Regions from separate parts of the Spirillospora sp. NPDC049024 genome, predicted to be linked through region 2. Evidence: riboswitches for the same ligand, from Rfam matches in the RefSeq annotation. Region 2 holds a riboswitch; the other holds the start of a gene.
The links. A riboswitch is a leader RNA that binds a small molecule or an ion and turns the genes downstream of it on or off. The one in region 2 is predicted to bind S-adenosylmethionine.
Positions count from the first base shown of each region.

Region 1: it holds a riboswitch for S-adenosylmethionine, as region 2 does, so the genes downstream of both, AB0C21_RS38840 (aminotransferase class V-fold PLP-dependent enzyme) here and thrC (threonine synthase) in region 2, are expected to answer to the same signal.

Region 1 covers NZ_JBEZFD010000031.1:67,257-76,003, reverse strand. Annotated here, with positions in the region: gene AB0C21_RS38845 (SseB family protein) at 1-2,186, opposite strand, end outside; gene AB0C21_RS38840 (aminotransferase class V-fold PLP-dependent enzyme) at 2,288-3,547, opposite strand; SAM riboswitch class IV at 3,589-3,705, opposite strand; gene AB0C21_RS38835 (DUF8711 family protein) at 3,755-4,126, shown strand; gene AB0C21_RS38830 (transglycosylase domain-containing protein) at 4,180-7,029, opposite strand; gene AB0C21_RS38825 (FKBP-type peptidyl-prolyl cis-trans isomerase) at 7,245-8,393, opposite strand; gene AB0C21_RS38820 (exodeoxyribonuclease III) at 8,617-8,747, shown strand, end outside.
Region 2 covers NZ_JBEZFD010000045.1:4,352-13,098, forward strand. Annotated here, with positions in the region: gene AB0C21_RS42405 (hypothetical protein) at 1-195, opposite strand, end outside; gene AB0C21_RS42410 (MoaD/ThiS family protein) at 491-769, opposite strand; gene thrC (threonine synthase) at 785-2,029, opposite strand; SAM riboswitch class I at 2,046-2,187, opposite strand; gene AB0C21_RS42420 (cation diffusion facilitator family transporter) at 2,284-3,219, opposite strand; gene AB0C21_RS42425 (alpha,alpha-trehalose-phosphate synthase (UDP-forming)) at 3,340-4,833, shown strand; gene AB0C21_RS42430 (sulfotransferase family protein) at 4,902-5,927, opposite strand; gene AB0C21_RS42435 (RNA polymerase sigma factor) at 6,015-6,566, opposite strand; gene AB0C21_RS42440 (serine/threonine-protein kinase) at 6,688-8,616, shown strand.

The DNA of each region.
Region 1 (8,747 bases), on a different contig from region 2:
GCGCTTGCCAGGTGGCGGCCCGCGTCTGCGGGTGCGTCAGGTCCTAGCGGCTCGTTGGCCTGCGGTGCGGGGCCGGGGAGGCCGGGCTCTGCTCCGATGCCCGGCCGGTCGGTCGCGCCGGGCGCGCCCGCGTGGTGGCGGCCCGGGAGCTCGACGTCCCGAGGCGCGGAGCCGGGAGGACCGGGCTCGATGACGCCGCCTGCCTGGCCGGTCGGGCCGGGAGCGGCCGCCGGGTCCAGTCCGGCCAGGAGGACCGGGTCGATGGCCGTGCTGGACGGGTCCGAGTGGCGGCCCGCGTCTCCCGGCAGGCCCGGTGCGGGGCTCGGCGGCTCGTCGGCCGGGACGCCGCCCGCGGCGTCCGGCGGGACGGGCGTGTCCGCGCCGGCCGGTGCGGGCTGCGGAGGTACGCCGGGTGCGCCGATCTCGGGCGCACCGGGACCAGTGGTGTCGTTTCCGCCCGCTGCGGCGGCGTGAGGCATGGCAGGGCCTGCCGAGTGGTGGCGGCCCGCCTCCCCAGGGGCCGCGCCCAACTCACCGAAGTGGGCCGGAGCCTGAGGCGCGATCTCAGGGCGGCCCGGCTCGGCGGGACCGCTCGGCCCGGGACCGGCCGCAGGGTCGGGATGCGCGGCAGGGCCGGGACCCGCGTGGTGGCGTCCCGCCTCCGCGGGCGCTCCGGGTGCGGGAACAGCGGGTTCGTCGGTGGGCGCTGCGCTCGCGTGGCGGCCCGGCCCGGCGGCACCGGCGGCCGGAGCGGGAGGCGCGGCAGGGGCGTCGGCGTGGTGGCGGCCCGGCTCACCGGCCTGCGACGGGTCGGCCGGGACGGCGGGGGCCACCGGCACCGCGGGCGCGGCCGGGGCCGGCGGCGCCGCGGCGGACGGGGGAGCGGGCGGCCCGCTGAGGGTGCGGACCTGGTCGCCCGGCATGGACGCGTCGATGGGCGTGCCCGGGTTGAGGACGAGCGTCCAGGAGGCGTCGGGCCACGCGGTGACCATCTCCAGAAGGCTCGGCATGATGAAGCGGGACGACCCGATCGCCTCGTTCATCCACTTCAGCGACGTGAAGATCTGGATCGACGTCCGGCCGTGCACGGGGACGGGGCGCCACGGGAACTCGCCGTCCCCGGGGACGATGCCCCACGGCGTCTCGGCGTCCACCGGCACGAGCACCTGGGCGCCGAGCAGGATCTTGAAGAAGGATTCGGTGTCGCCGCGGCGCCCGGCGTCGAAGAGCCGCTGCTCGATGTCGTTCTGGGGCTCGAAGCGCTCCGTCATGCGCTGGGCGGCGCGCCGGTCGGCCCAGGTGGCGAGGCCGGGGAGCTGCTGCGCGAGGACGGTCCCGCCCGCGGGCGAGCCGGAGTTGATGGCGAGCGCCCAGTCGTGGTTCGGCCAGTACCGCAGCACGACGGTGAACGGCAGCGTGATGTGCTCGGTGCCGGGCCCGGACGCCTCGGCCAGGCGTTCCGGCGAGGTGAAGACGGGGACGACGGTGGAGCCGTCGACCTCGCGGGTCTGCCAGGGGAAGCCGGGACGGCCCGGACGCAGCGAGTAGTCCGTCTCGTCCGGGACGGGCAGCAGCACGTCGGTGGCGGCCAGCGTCTGCAGGAACAGGTCGTGGTCGTTGTTCGCGGCGGCCCGCAGCAGCTCGCGCTCCACGTCGTTGGCCGGCTGGAACTCCGGGCGCGGCGCCTCGCGGGGCAGGTCGCGGTGCTGGTCGCGCAGCTCCTCCCACGGCGGCGTCGCGCGGCCGACCAGCGGGGGGCGGCCGTCGCCCTCGGCGACCTGCCGGACGAACCAGGCGGGCAGCCGCGCCTCGATCGGCAGCGCGGCGGCGACGCCGCGCGCGGGCGCGTCGACCGCCAGCCACCAGCGGTTGTCGGGCCAGCCCTCGGCGATGTCGCCGAACCGGACGGTCATGAAGTGCTGGTAGGCCGGGCCGAGGCACGCCCGCATCGCCGCCGCCGACGTGTAAACCAGGACGTGGACCCGGCCGTCCTCCTCCTGGGTGGGCCACGACGGCTGCGCCTCCCCGGCGAGCACGCCGTCCACCAGGTCGGGCGGAACGGGAACGACGAGCTCGCTGTCGGCGAGGAGGCGGAAGTAGCTCTCCTGGTCGCCGGCCCGTACGGTCTCCTGCAGTCGGTGCTCGAGTTCCGACGTGGGTCGCCACGCGTCGGCCACGGTCGCCACCCCCTGTTTCTAGCGTGCTCGTCCCCGCGCGACTGCCTACGCTACATGGGCGAACAGGATTAAAGAGCACAATCGTCTGACCGAGCGCGGGAGTTCGCAGGTCAGTGCGCTGTCAGCTCCGCGAGGGCGGTGAGGAGCCGGTCGATGTGCTCCTCGACCGTCCCGATGCCGATGCTCGCGCGGACGGCGCTCCCGTCCTCGCCCAGCAGGTGCCGGACGAAGGGGTGGGCGCAGAACTTCCCGTCGCGCACGCCGATGCCGTGCTCGTCAGACAGCGTAAGGGCCACGTCCCGCGCGTTCCAGCCGTCCACCGTGAACGACACGATCCCGACGCGCGGCGCCCGGTCGCCCCACAGCGTCAGCTCCCGGACGTGGGGGAGCGCGGCCAGCCCCGACCGCAGCCGCTTCACCAGCGCCTCCTCGCGGGCGGCGAGGTCGTCCCAGAACGGCGGCAGCGCCTCGCACGCGGCGGCCAGCGCGACGGCGCCGAGGACGTTCGGGGAGCCCGCCTCGTGCCGCTGCTCGGCGGACGCCGCCCACCGGGTCGTCGCTCCGACCGAGGCGCTGGCGCCGCCGCCCTTGAGATAGGGCTCGGCGGCGCGCAGCCAGTCGGCGCGTCCGGCGAGCACGCCCGCGCCGAACGGCGCGTACAGCTTGTGCCCGGAGAACGCGACGTAGTCGAGGTCGAGCGCGGTCATGTCGAGGGGGCGGTGCGGGACGAGCTGCGCCGCGTCGACCGCGATGCGGGCGCCGTTGCGGTGCGCGACCTCCGCCAGCTCCTCGATCGGCCACAGCTCGCCGGTGACGTTGGACGCGGCGGTGACGACGAGCAGCCGCGGCCCGACCGGGCACGAGCGCAGCGCGCGGTCCGCGGCGGAGAGGGCCTCGGCCGGGGTGGCGGGCGCGGGCAGCCGCACGGCGCGCCTCCACGGCAGCAGCGACGCGTGGTGCTCGCTCTCGAAGACGACGACGCTCGTCCCGGCGGGGGCGGCGTGCGCGAGCAGGTTCATCGAGTCGGTGGTGTTGCGCGTGAACACCACCGCCGAGCGGCGCCACGCGCCGAGGAACGACCGGACGGTCTCCCGCGCCTCCTCGTAGGCGGACGTCGTGACCTGGGACGCGTACCCCGCGCCCCGGTGGACGCTGCTGTAGTACGGCAGCGCGCGGGTGACGGCCTCCTGGACCGCCTCCAGGCACGGCGCGCTGGCGGCGTAGTCGAAGTTGGCGTAGGGGACGCGGTGGCCGCCGCGCACCGGAACCGGGGCGTCCGCCCCGACGACGCGGGGAAGACGGCGAACCCGGACCCCCTCCGGGTGCGTCACAGCAGTCGTGATGGGGGAGCGGGCGAGCAGCGTGGGCATACCTGGACCTTCCGGGTCAGGGACCCCGGGACGTCCGTCGGGATCCGCGCTTGCCGGAACGCGGTCTCGCGTCCGGCCAGGTCTTCACCCGGGGCACCCCATCGCGGACGAAGGGTTGCCGGCCAGCAAGCCGGGGCTTGGCGCTGGCGCTCATGACCTCATGCGGAAGTATAAGCGGAGCCGATCGAAGATCAAGGGGAGGGTGCGATGCGGTACGGGGTGGTCGCGACGCTGGCCGGCGGAGCGCTGGTGCTCGGCGCCCTCAGCGGGTGCGGGGCGCTGGGCGGGAACTCCGGCCAGGTGTGCACCGACACGAAGAAGGCGTTCCAGCAGTACGTCGCCCAGGTGCGGAGCGTCCCGGCGGCGGAGCCCGCGCAGTGGCGCCCGGCGACCGAGCAGCTCGCCGGGCGTCTCGACGGGCTGGCGAAGCAGGCCGACGACGCCGACCTGAGCAAGGCCCTGAAGACGGAGGCCGGCAAGCTCCGCGCCGCCGCCCCCGGCGTCGGCTCCGGCGACGTCTCCCAGCTCGACACCGTGATCAGGGAGACGCCCGCGGCCATCGGCAAAGCCTGCGACTGAGCACCCCCGCGACCGAGCAACCGCGCGACCGAGCAAGGAGTGGCGCGGGGCGGTCAGCCGCCGGTGCCGAAGCGGCCTAGTGGGCCGCCTCCGGTCCCGCCGCCGCCGTCGCCGGTGCCTCCGCCTCCGGTTCCGCCGCCGTCACCGGTTCCGCCGCCTCCGGTTCCGCCGCCGTCGCCGGGCGGCTGCGGCGGGAGGATGGTCGGCAGGTCGGTGGGGGGCGTCGGGGTGTCGGGCCGGTCCGTGGAGGGCGGCGGCTCGACCGGCCCGCCCGTGTCCGGAGGCTGCGTCCCGCCCGGGGGGACGTCCTGCGTCGGCCCGCCGAAGCCGCTGCCCGGTGTCTCCGACGGCGACCCGAACGACTTGGCCTCGTAGTCCTTGATGTTCACCGCGTCCGACATGTACGAGCGCCAGATCTGCGCGGGCAGCTGCCCGCCGTACGCGCCGTAGCCGGGGATGTTCAGCGGCTTGCCGTCGCTGCGGAACATCGCGACCGTCGTCGCCATCTGCGGGATGAACCCGTTGAACCAGATCGCGCGGCCCTTGTCGGTGGTGCCGGTCTTGCCGGCGACGTCGCGGCCGTCGGGCAGTTGCGCGCCGGTGCCGGTGCCGCCCTGCACGACCTTCTGCATGGCGTACGTGGCGTCCCTGGCGACCTGCTGGCTGAACGCCCGCTCGCCCTTCTCGGTGAACTTGCGCTTGTGGTTCTCGTTGTCGGTGACGGACTTCACCACGAACGGCGTCCGGTGCACGCCCTCGGAGGCGAACGTCGAGTACACGCCCGCCTGCTGGACGGGGTGCAGCGACACGATGCCGAGCGGGAACGTGGCGGCGTCCCGCTGGTCCGGCTTCATCTGCGACGCGGGGATGCCCATCTTCTCGGCCATCGCGGCGATCTTCTTGTTGCCGATGTCCTGGCCGAGGTTGACGTAGGCCGTGTTGATCGAGTGCTCGGTGGCGGTGACGAGGTTCACCGTGCCGAAGTTCTCGTTGCTGTCGTTGCGGATGGGGGCGCCGCGGAAGTACTGCGGGGAGCTGCCGTCGTAGCTGGTGGACAGCGTCTTGCCGTCGTCCAGCGCGGCCGCCAGCGCGATCGGCTTGAACCCCGACCCGGCCTGTGCCCAGTCGCCGAAGGCGCTGCTCAGCGCCTCCTCCAGGTAGCCGCGGCCGCCGTAGAAGGCAAGCACCTGCCCGGTGGACGGGTCGACCGACACCGCCCCGGTACGGATCTTTTTGCTCATCCCGTTCGGGGCGTTGTTAGAGACGGCCTGCTTCATCGCGTCCATCAGCCGCTTGTCGAACGTCGTGGTGATCTTCAGGCCGCTGCGGTTGATCTCGTCCTCGCTGTAGCCGCGGCGCTCGGTGAGCTCCTTCTTGGCCACGTTCACCATGTAGCCGCGCTGGCCCTTGAGGACGTCGATGATCTTCTCCTTGCCGGGGGCGGGGAAGGTCAGCGAGGCCGCCTGGGACGACGTGAGCGCCCCGTCCCGGACCATGTTGCCCACGATCGCGCGCCAGCGCTGCTCGGCGTAGGCGCGGCGGGGGCCGGTCGGGTCGGCGAAGTTGCTCGGCTGCTGGATCGCGGCGGCGAGGTAGGCGCCCTCCGCGGGCGTCAGCTTCGAGACGTCCTTGTCGAAGTAGGCGTGCGCGGCGGCCTGCACGCCGTAGGCGTCGCGGCCGAAGTAGATGGTGTTGAGGTACTGCTCGAGGATCCAGTTCTTGTCCTTCTCCCGGCCCACCTTCAGGGAGACCATGATCTCCTTGAGCTTGCGGGTGACCGAGCGGTCCTTGCCGATGCCGCCGTAGTAGTTGCGGACCATCTGCTGCGTGATCGTCGAGCCGCCCTGGAGCTGCTTGCCGGTCGCGGTGGACCACAGCGCCCGCGTGGTCCCCTGGACCGACACCCCGGGGTCGCTGTAGAAGCTGCGGTTCTCCGCGGCGATCACCGCGTCCCGGGTGCTCTTGGGGATCTTGTCGAGCTTGACCGCGTCCCGGTTCACGCCGGTCTTCGCGATCTGCGTCTTGCCGTCGGAGTAGTAGAACGTCGGGCCCTGCGCGATCGCCTCCTCCTGTGGCGAAGGCACCGGCGTGAACAGGTAGGCCACGCCGAACGCGGCGATGCAGAACCCGAGGAAGGCGAGGATCAGGAACAGCGACCGGCGGAAGAACCGCGTCCGGCGGCTGCGCGGCTTGCCGGGCCCCTTGCCCCCGCCCCCGCCGCCGCCGGGCCCGGGGGCGGTGCCGGACGGTGGTTCTCCGGCATGGGAGTCGCGCTGGGTCGAGTCGCGCTTGGAGGCGGCGGGCATGGTCTTGGTATCTCCGGTGGTCGCCCCGTAAACACCATCCGGCGCGGCCACACCTCCGGACGCCGCGACACCGTCGGACACGGCGGCCTCTTCGGACGCCCCAACCCCTTCGGCGACGGAACCTTCGGCCGCGGCGACGCCCTGGGAGGCGGCGGCACCTTCGGCCGCCGCGAGATCATCGGCCGCCGCGAGATCATCGGACGCGGCGGCGCTCTCCGAGGCGGTGGCGCGCTCGGGGGCTGCGGCGTCTTCGGGGGCGGAGACATCCTCAGAGGGGGCGGCGTCTTCGGACGCGGGGGCTTCTTCGGCGGGTGCGCCGGTGGTGTTGTCCACGGCGGTCGATTCGGCTGAGTCGCCCAGGTCCGCGGCCTCTCCGTGACCCTTGTCGTCGTTCCGAGATATGTCGTCCTCGTCGGTGAATTCGGCGTCCGGGGCGGATTCTCCGATGGCGGGTTCGGAGCCGTTCACATCCGCGGTCAGCGTGGCGGTCGCGCGTCCGTCCGTGCCGGTCGGCGCTCCGGCCTCGGTGTCGTGCCGGTCCGCCTGGCCCGTCCCGGAGCGTTCTCGGCTCTCCGGGATCTTCTCGCTGTCGCTCACAACCCCCCCGTGATTAATGCGTTACAGACGATACCTGAGGGAATCCGTGCGGCGGCCGCCCAATGCGCATCCGCGGTCTCCCATAGGAGGACGGGCAATCCGTCTCCCCGGTTGTCGTGACGGATGCCGCAACTGGCGGCCTTTCGAAAAAAGGCGAGCGGCGGGGACCCATGGGGTGCCCCGCCGCTCCCGCGCACGGCCGCGCCTCGGTCAGCTCACTTGTAGACCTTCGCGAGGACGTCCACCACGAACACCAGGGTGTCGTCGCCCTTGATCTTGGGCGGGCTGCCCTTCTTGCCGTAGCCCTCGTCCGGCGGCAGGACGAGCAGCACGCGGCTGCCGACCTTCGCGCCGGTGAGCCCCTTGTCGAAGCCGGGGATGGTCTGCCCCAGGCCGATCGGGAACGTCGCGGGCTGCTTGTTGTCCCAGCTGGAGTCGAACTTGTCGCCGGACTTCCAGATCTTGCCGGTGTAGTTGACGACCGCCTCGTCGCCCTTGGCCAGCGCGGGCCCGTTGCCCGCGACGAGGGTCTTCGCCACGAGCTTCTTCGGTGCGTCCTCGCCCGGGATCGTCACCTTGGGCTCCTTGCCGGCGCCCTTGTCCTCGACCTTGGGCAGCGACTTGTCGTCCAGCTTCTGCACGGTGCCCTGCGGCTGCTGGCTCTTCGGGACGACCGCCTGGACGTCCATGACGAACAGGATCGCGTCCTTGGCGGAGATCTGCTGCGGGCTCAGCTGGGTGAGCTCCTTGGACGGCGGGAGCTGCATCACGACCCGGCTGCCGGCGGACTTGCCGACGAGGCTCTTGTCGATGTCCTTGAGCCCGCTCTTGCCGACGACGAGCTTCATGGGGCCGCCGCCGCCCTGCTGCTGGTTCTCCTCGTAGGAGGAGCGGACCTTCTCGCTGGAGCTCTTGACCCGCGAGTTCTCCTCGTCCTTGGCCTTCGACCACTTGTAGGTGGCGAACTGGACGAAGACGGTGTCGCCGTCGGCGGCGACGGGGCCGCCGCCCTTGATCGGCGTGCTCACCTTGAGCGTCCTGGTCGGCTCCAGCTTCTTCGGGATCTCGACCTTGGGCTCCTCGGCGAACTTGCCGGTCACCTCGACCTTCGGCCCGGGGCGGCTGACCCACCAGTACACCCCGCCGGAGATCGCGAGCGCGGCGACCACGATCCCGGCGACCATCATCAGCCGGCGCTTCTTGGCCTCCTTGGCGGTCAGCGCGGACGGCCGGTTCAGCCCGCTGCCGCGGCCGGCGCTGATCCCGTGCGGAGTGAACTCGGGGCTGCGGATGCTCTGGGCGTTCGGGATCTTCGCCTTCGCCTTGACCGCCGGCTTGCCCCGGGGCTTGTCATCCTCGGACATGTTTCCTCACTTGCTCCGGGTTCGACGACACCACGAACGTGACCACCCTTCCAGGGCCGGGCTAAGCACAGCGTGAAATCCGGGAGAAGGAGGCCGACCCGCAATCTACCGGCCACACGCAAGGAGCGGTGTCATCTGGCAGGGGACAGGGGAAGCCGCCAGGATATCCCCGCCGACGGCATGACACACGCTTTCACGCTCCCGGGGATGGCAGGCTGGGGGGATGCGCCTCGCGACGTGGAATGTCAACTCCGTCAAGGCACGCCTTCCGCGCCTTCTCGGCTGGCTGGACGAGACGAAGCCGGACGTGGTCTGCCTCCAGGAGACCAAGTGCCGCGCCGATCTCTTCCCCGC
Region 2 (8,747 bases):
CTTGGGAGACCGGATGATGTCGGTGTACATCAGGTCGCCGGGACCCTGCTCGCTGACGTACGTGGGGCCGTTGTGCCCGAGGTACGCCTTCTCCACGGAGTAGAAGTTGATGTCGGCCATGGCCGAGGGAGCCGCGAGGACGGCCGCCCCCATCGTTATCCCGGTCACGGCCATCGTGCGCAAAATGCGCTTCATGCCTTTCCTCACTCTCGTATGCCGATCGGCGCCCCAGGGAGCGCCACTCCGGGAACAATCTTCCAGGGCGTGACCAGCGAGAAAACCAAGTGCCGGGGAGGCGATGATCAAGATCCGAGACGGGAATCCGACGCTCGCTAAAGCTTGATCCATGCGCGTTTAGCCGGACCGCGCGAACAGCCGCCCAATTCGGTATCCACCGGGGCATCCGCGTTCCGAAGAATCGCGAATTCGCTGCCCGTGCACGGAAAAGCCCCGGCACGATGGGACGTGCCGGGGCTTGGGCGGGCCTGCGTCAGCCGCCCGCCACCGCGGGGATGATGGAGATCTGGGCGCCTTCGGGCGTCGGGGTGTCGAGGCCCTCGGCGAAGCGGACGTCCTCGTCGCCGACGTAGACGTTCACGAACCGGCGGATCTTGCCCGCGTCGTCCAGGATGCGGGCGGAGATGCCGGAGTAACTGGCCTCCAGGTCGGCGACGACCGCGCGCAGGGTGGCCCCCTCGGCCTTCACCTCGGACTCGCCGCCGGTGTAGGTCCGCAGGATCGTCGGGATACGGACGGACACGCTGCTCATGCTGCTCCTTCGTTCTCAGGCGAGGCCCGCGGCGCGGAACGCCTCCAGCGACGGGGCGATGTTCGCCGACGGCGCGACGACCGGGGCGACGGCGTCCAGGGTCTTCAGACCGTCCCCGGAGTTGATGATCACGGTCTCGGCGCCCGGGTCGAGGGCGCCGGTCTCGACGAGCTTGCGGAGGGTCGCGACGGTGACGCCGCCGGCGGTCTCGCCGAACACGCCCTCGGTGCGGGCGAGGAGCCGGATGCCCTCGACGACCTGCTCGTCGGTGACGTCCTCGACGGCGCCGCCGGTGCGGCGGGTCACGTCCAGGACGTAGGGGCCGTCCGCCGGGTTGCCGATCGCGAGGGACTTGGCGATCGTGTCGGGCTTCACCGGGCGGATGACGTCGTGGCCCGCCTTGAACGCGGTGGCGACCGGGCCGCACCCGGCGGCCTGGGCGCCGAAGACGCGGTACGGCTTGTCCTCCACCAGCCCCAGCTTGATCAGTTCCTGGAACGCCTTGTCGATCTTGGTGAGCTGGGAGCCGGAGGCGACCGGCACGACGATCTGGTCCGGCAGCCGCCAGCCGAGCTGCTCGGCGATCTCGTAGCCGAGCGTCTTGGAGCCCTCGGCGTAGTAGGGGCGGACGTTGACGTTGACGAACGCCCAGTCGTCCTGCTCGCCGGCGATCTCGGACGCGAGCCGGTTGACGTCGTCGTAGTTGCCGTCGACCGTCACGAACGTCCCGCCGTACACGGCCGTCGTGATGATCTTCTGGGACTCGAGGTTCGAGGGGACGAACACCGCGCTGCGGATCCCGGCGCGGGCGGCCGCGGCGGCGACCGCGTTGGCGAGGTTCCCGGTGGACGGGCAGGCCAGCACCTTGAACCCGAGCTCGCGGGCGGCGGCGAGCGCGACGGCGACGACGCGGTCCTTGAACGAGTGGGTCGGGTTCCCGCTGTCGTCCTTCACCCACAGGCTCTGCAGGCCGAGGCTCTCCGCGAGGTTGTCGGCGCGGACGAGGCGGGTCAGGCCCGGCTCGGTGTTCGGGGTGTCGGCGACGTTGGCCGGGACGGGCAGCAGCCCGCGGTAGCGCCAGATGTTGCGCGGCCCGGACTCGATCGCGTCCCGGGTGACGCCCTGGAAGTCGTAGGCGATCTCCAGGGGCCCGAAACACTCCTCGCAGGCGTAGTAGGGCCCGAGGTCGCGGGACGAGCCGCATTCGCGGCAGACGAGAGCGGTAGCCGGTCCGAGGTCTGTGGCAGGCGTGAGTGCCATGAGGGCGAGGCCTTTCTCCCCATCTTCCCTGCGCCACCTTGGTCGCAGGCCGGAGTTGGCACCATCTCCCGGCCGGCCTTCGCAGGATCGCGACGCGCCTCAGCCGGGTGGTTGCCGGGGCTTCGCAGGGCCGGTCCCTCCACCCCTCTGGATGAGCGTTATGAAGTTGTGTGATCACGAGCGCTATGAACTCGTATGCGTGACTTTACATGAACTGACCGGATGCCAGACAGGCGGGTCCAGGGATTGAGACGTTACCCGGCGGGGCTCTTGATCACGCGTTGGGTCGGGTCGAGGAACACGTGCTTGACGATCGGGACGCACTCCCGCAGCCGCCGGTCGATCTCCCCGGCGACGTCCTCGGCCTCGTCGGCGCTGATGGCGTCGGAGAAGTGGACCTTGGCCGCGACGAGGATCTGCTCGGGGCCGAAGTGCATGGTGAGCAGCTCGTCCACGCCGGTCACGCCGCGCGCGCCGAGGATCTCGGCGCGGATCGTGCGCTGCGCCTCGGGGTCGGCGGCCTGGCCGATGAGCAGGCCCACGCTCTCACGGCCGATCCCGAAGGCGAGGACGACGAGGAGCAGTCCGATGAGGACGGACGCGAGCCCGTCCCAGAACTCCGAGCCGGTGATCTGGCGCATCACGAGCCCGCCGGCGGCGAAAGCCAGACCGACCATCGCCGCGGTGTCCTCGAACAGCGCGGTCTTGAACGTCACGTCGGGCGACTTGCGGACGTGCTCGACGAGGTCGCGGTCGTTCTCACGCGTCTCCTTCCTGGCCTGGTAGAAGGCGCGGATCCAGGACGTCCCCTCCAGCACCGCGCCGAGGGCGAGGACGGCGTAGGCGAGCCACACCGTCGTCCCCGTGCCGCCGTGGCCCGTCATGGTCAGGACGCCCTCGAAGATCGAGAACCCCGCGCCGGCCACGAAGATGCCGAACGCGGCGAGCAGCGACCACACGTACCGCTCGTTGCCGTAGCCGAAGGGGTGGCGCTTGTCGGGGGGCCGCTCGCTGCGCCGGAGCGAGGCGAAGAGGAAGCCCTGGTTGAGGGTGTCCGCCACCGAGTGCGCGCTCTCCGCGAGCATGGCGCTGGACCCGGCCAGCAGGCCGGCGACCAGCTTCGTGATCGCGAGGATGAGGTTCGCGGCACCGGCGACGAGCACCGTCTTCGTCGTCTCGGACTTGCTCATGGCGACCGGGTACCCCCTGGGAGAATGACTAACCGGGCGAAACGGGCGGCAGTGCGGGCGATGCGGGCTACCTCGCGGGTCACTTTGATGTGCCTCGGTCCCAACTGAGACCCTTCCCGTATGAGCCAAGTGCTGGTGGCCTCGAACCGGGGGCCGGTGTCGTTCTCGCTGTCGGACGACGGCGGGCTCACCATGCGGCGCGGGGGCGGCGGGCTGGTGTCGGGCCTGGCCGCCGTCACGGGCGCCCCGCGCGACCCCGGCCCGCCGCGTCCGGCCGGGACGTCGCCGGAGCCGTCCACCGGGGACGCGGACGTGCTGTGGGTGTGCGCGAGCCTCGGCGAGGCCGACCGCACGGCCGCGCGCCGCTCCCCGGACGGGCGCCTCGACCTCGCCGGATACGAGACCGGCGGGGCCGCGGTGCGGATGCTCGACATCCCGGCGGCCACGTTCGACCGCGCGTACAACGGCGTGGCCAACTCGACGCTGTGGTTCGTCCACCACCTGCTGTACGACACGCCGCGCAGCCCGCACTTCGACGCGCGCGCCCGGCGCGACTGGCAGTCCTACGAGGCGTACAACGCGGCCTTCGCGGACGCCCTCGCCCGCGACGCCGCCCCAGGCGCGAAAGCGGCGATCCAGGACTACCACCTCTCGCTCGCCCCGCGGATGCTGCGCGACCGGCGTCCCGACCTGAAGATCGTGCACTTCTCCCACACGCCGTGGGCGCCTCCGGAGTACTTCAGGCTGCTCCCCGACGACATCGGCGCGCAGGTCCTGCTCGGCATCCTCGGCGCGGACCACGCCGGCTTCCTCACCGAGCGGTGGGCGTCGGCGTTCCTCGACTGCTGCGAACTGCTGCCGGGCGCGCGCGTCGACCGCGTGGCCCGCACCGTCACCTGCTCGGGCCACACCACGCGCGTGGGCGTGCACGGTCTCGGCGTCGACGGCCCGGCGCTGCGCCGGCGCGCCGCCGAGCAGGACGTCGTCGAACGGGCGCGCGCGCTGCGGGAGCAGGTCGGCGACCGGCAGCTCATCGTGCGGATCGACCGGACGGAGCTCTCCAAGAACATCGTGCGCGGGCTCGCCGCCTACCGGGAGATGCTCGTCAACCATCCCGAGTGGCGCGGCCGCGTGGTGCACCTGGCGTTCGCCTACCCGTCCCGCTACGACCTGCCCGAGTACCGGGACTACACCGCGGCCGTCGAGCGCATGGCCGGGCAGATCTCCGAGGAGTTCGGCACGGCCGACTGGGACCCGCTGATCCTGCAGGTGAACGACGACTACCCGCGCTCCCTCGCCGCCTACGGCCTGGCCGACGTCCTGCTCGTCAACCCGATCCGCGACGGGATGAACCTGGTCGCGAAGGAGGGGCCGGTGCTGTCTCGGCACGGCTGCGCGCTGGTGCTGTCGCGGGAGGCGGGCGCGGCCGCGGAGCTGTCCGAGGACGCGCTGGTGGTCAATCCCTACGACGTCTCGCAGACGGCCGAGACCCTGCACCAGGCCCTGCTCATGCCGCGCGCCCGGCGAGCCGAGCGCTGCGCCCGCCTGGCCGAGGCCGCGACGGCCCTCCCCCCGCAACGCTGGTTCGCCGACCAACTAGCCGCCCTCGACTGACGACGGTCAGCTTGGGGGCGTGGGGCCCCACAATGACGCGACGGGCCTCAGGGGCTGCCACGTGGGGGTCAGGAGGCGGTGGTGGCGGTGTGTTCGGCGGGGAGGAGGCACTCGACCGGGTTCGGCTCGTGGTGCTGCCTCCAGCGTTCGCGCAGCGCGGCCTTGCTCTGGGCCATGCGGCGGTGGGCGGCGGTGCGGGTGAACCGGGCGAGGTGGGCCGCGGGCGGCTTCGGCAGGCCGCTGGGCTCGTAGCCGTACTCGGCGAGCCGCTCGCCGAAGGCGGCCTCGGCGAGGCTGATCTCCCAGGCGTCGAGGCGTTCGGCCCAGGAGCCGACGCGGTCGGTGGTGACGGCGTCGTGCGTCCGCCCGTGCCATCGCTTGCCGGCCGGGACGAGCCGCTTCGCGAGGCCCTCCGGGTGGACCATCGCGGGGTCGAAGTCCTCGCCGAGGAACCCGCAGAGCCGGGTCAGCTCGTCGGCGGGGTCGGTGACGAGCCGCTCGTACTGCAGCTCGTAGTAGGAGTCCGGGCCGAGTCGCTCGACGAGCCGGCGGCCGCGGTCGATCGTCTCCCGCCAGGCGGAGATGGCGTGGTGGATGTCGGCGTCGAACCAGGGCATCTCCATGAGGGACGCGACGCAGTCCCGGCCGTCCCTGACGAGGTGGACGAACTGGGCGTCGGGAAACATCCGCAACAGGGCGCCGACGTGCTGGGAGTAGCTCGGGCGCTTGTCGCCCCAGCGGGGCTTGCCGTGCAGGCGGGCATAGGCGCGGAAAACGGCGCCGACGGCGGAGCCGAGCGTCGGCGGACCGTTGACGATCTCGTCGATGAGCCCGTCCGCGTCGATGCCGAGCGTCCGGACCTTGGTGGACCGCTCCCCGACGATCCACTCCGCGAGCGCCCGCCTGTTCTTACTCTCCCGCAGGTCACCGAATTCGCACCGCGCCGTATAGACCGGCAGGACGAACCTGGTCTCCGCCGGGATCGCGATGCGGGCGTGCGAGTGCAGCATGAGCCGCAGCAGCGTCGTCCCCGAGCGCGGGCAGCCGAAGACGAAGATCGGACGGTCGTGGCGGAGCGCCAATCCTGGTGACATGCACGCATGCTGGTGCAGCGCCCTGCCGCGGGGCCCGGGCTATGCACGCACCGTTGCTGTCCGCTTACCCACCTTTGACGGGCGGGGTCACGTGTAGGACTCGCCGAGCGTCTGCCTGACCTGCTTGCGCGCCTCGTGGATGCGGGACTTGACCGTGCCGAGCGGCAGCTTGAGCTGCTCGGCGATCTCCGCGTACTCCAGCTGCGAGACGTCCCGCAGCACGAGGGCCTGGATGAGGTCGGGCTTGCGGGCCTCCAGGTCCTCCATGGCGTCGAGGATGTCGACGCGGGACCCGGCGATCACGCTGGTCCGGCGCGGGTCGGGGCGCTGCTGCGGAAGCTCGCCCGCCTGCTCGACCGAGCGCCGCTTCAGCGACCGGTAGGTGGAGCGCGCGGAGTTGGCGACGACGACGTGCAGCCAGGTGCTGAACCGCGACCGGCCCTCGAACCGGTGGATGTTCCGCGCGACCTGGAGCAGCGCGTCCTGGCATGCCTCCTCGGCGTCCTGCCGGCAGGGCAGGAACCGGGAACTGTGCCGCAGCACGTCCGGCTCGATCCTGCGGAGGAGCTCGTTCAGGGCGCCCTGGTCGCCCTGCGCGGCCTTCACCGCCAGCTCCTCGGTCCTCTCGTCGAATGCCATGCCGCCTCAATGCTCGTTCGCGCGCTCACCCCGTTGTTGGGATGATACGGGAGTGTCTTTCCCACCATCAGTAGGCCGTTACCGAATCGATCGCGTCCTGGGTTCGGGGGCGTTCGCCTCTGTGTGGCTGGGGCACGACGACGCCCTCGAGTCCCAGGTCGCCATAAAGGTCCTGAACGGCAGCCTGATCGACGATCTGGACGTGCGCAACAGGTTCCTGGAGGAGGCCCGGATCCTGCGCCGCGCCGACTCCGAGCGGCTCGTGCGCGTCCACGACATCGGCGAGCTGCCTGACGGGCGTCCCTACTTCGTGATGTCGTACGCGGACCGCGGAACGCTCGGCGACCGCATGCGCGAACGGCCACTTCCGGTCAGCGAGGCCGTGGCGCTCGCCGAGCAGATCGCCTACGGCGTCGAGGTGATCAACACGCTGGGCGTCATCCACCGCGACCTGAAGCCGTCCAACGTGCTCTTCCAGTCGACGCCGGACGGCGGCGAGAAGCTGCTCATCGCCGACCTCGGCCTCGCCAAGGCGCTCGCGCACGCGTCCGGGGCGTTCACCCTCCCGGTCGGCACCCCCGGGTACATGTCGCCCGAGCAGGCGCGGTTCGGCGGCGGGCTCGACGTCCGCGCGGACGTCTACGGCCTCGGCGCGCTGACGTACCACATGCTCACCGGGCGGGCCCCGGGCCCGGCGCCGGTGAAGAAGGCGCCGAGCGAGCTGCGCGAGGGGCTGTCCCCCGCGTTCGACCAGGTGATCCTGCGGGCGTTGGAGGTCGAGCGGGAGAAGCGGTGGCCGACCGCCGAGGCGTTCGCGGAGGCGCTGTCCACGCTGCGGCCGACGTCCGCGGGCACGCCGGCGCCCGTCCCCGCGGCGTCCTCGTCGCCGGCGCCGCAGATCGACGCCGACGCGACCGTCCAGGACTTCTACCACGACGGCGTCCAGCTCCAGCAGCAGCCGCGGCCGGTCCCGCAGCCCGGTCCCGCCCAGCCCACCTCGGCGGCCCAGGGCGTCCCGGCGGACATGCACACCCGGTTCGACCAGCCCGGCGAGGACGACCTCCACACGTCCGAGATGAACGTCCCGCCCGCTCCGTCCTCCGACGAGGTGACGGTCGTCGACCGGCCCGGCGGGCGCGCCGCCCCGTTCGGGCAGCCGGAGCGGCCCACCGCCCCGGACAACGACAACGACCGGACGATCGCCTACCAGGCCCAGCCGCAGGCGCAGGCGCAGCCGGCGGACGACGGCAAGACGGCCGTGTTCCCGACCCAGCCGCCGCAGAACGGCCCCCAGCAGGGCGCCCCGATGCAGCAGATGGGCCCGGGCGGCCAGCAGCCCTACGGACCGCCGCCCACCGGTTTCCAGCCTCCGCCCCCCGGGCCGGTCCAGGGCGGCGGCGGGCAGGGCGGGCCGCGCGGCGGAGGCGCGCCGAAGAAGTTCGCCACGCCGCTGATCATCACGGCGGTCGTGCTGGTGGTCGCGGTGATCGGCGGGCTGGCGCTCGGCATGATGTTCTCCGGGGGCGACGGCAAGGAAGGCAAGGACGGCAAGAAGAAGACGCCGTCGATCCCCAAGGACTTCGTCGCCGTCTCCGACGACGCGGGCAAGATCAAGGCCGCGGTGCCGAAGGCGTGGCCGAAGCAGCAGGAGCAGACGTGGACGCCGTCCGCCGTCGGCCTCACCGACGGCCAGCCGCGGCCGGTGCTGCGCGCGACGCCCGACAAGGCCGCCTTCCTCGGCAACGGCAAGGGCCCCGGCGTGTTCATCGGCGCGACCACCGACCTGCGTCCCGGGCAGCTTCCGCCGCCGAACGCGGCCGGCCACGCGCAGTGCACGAAGGCCGCGCCGGAGAACTACACCACGCCGGACGGCGCCCTCAGCGGGACGATCACCCGCTACACCGCCTGCAAGGCGGGCACGCCGTCGGTCACCGAGGTCGGCCTGAAGGACAAGGCGGGCAAGTTCGGCCTGTGGATCCGCGTCAAGGAGGCCGACGACCGCGACGCCACCAAGGACATCCTCGACAGCCTGAAGGTCACCGCCCCCTGATCCAGGGCCTGACCGGTACGGAAGCGCGCGACCAGGCGCGGAGCGGCGAACGCTCCGCGCCTGGTTCCGTTCAGGGCGGGCATGCCTCGAAGTGATTCACATCACATCTGTTGTATCGCGACACGTTACCG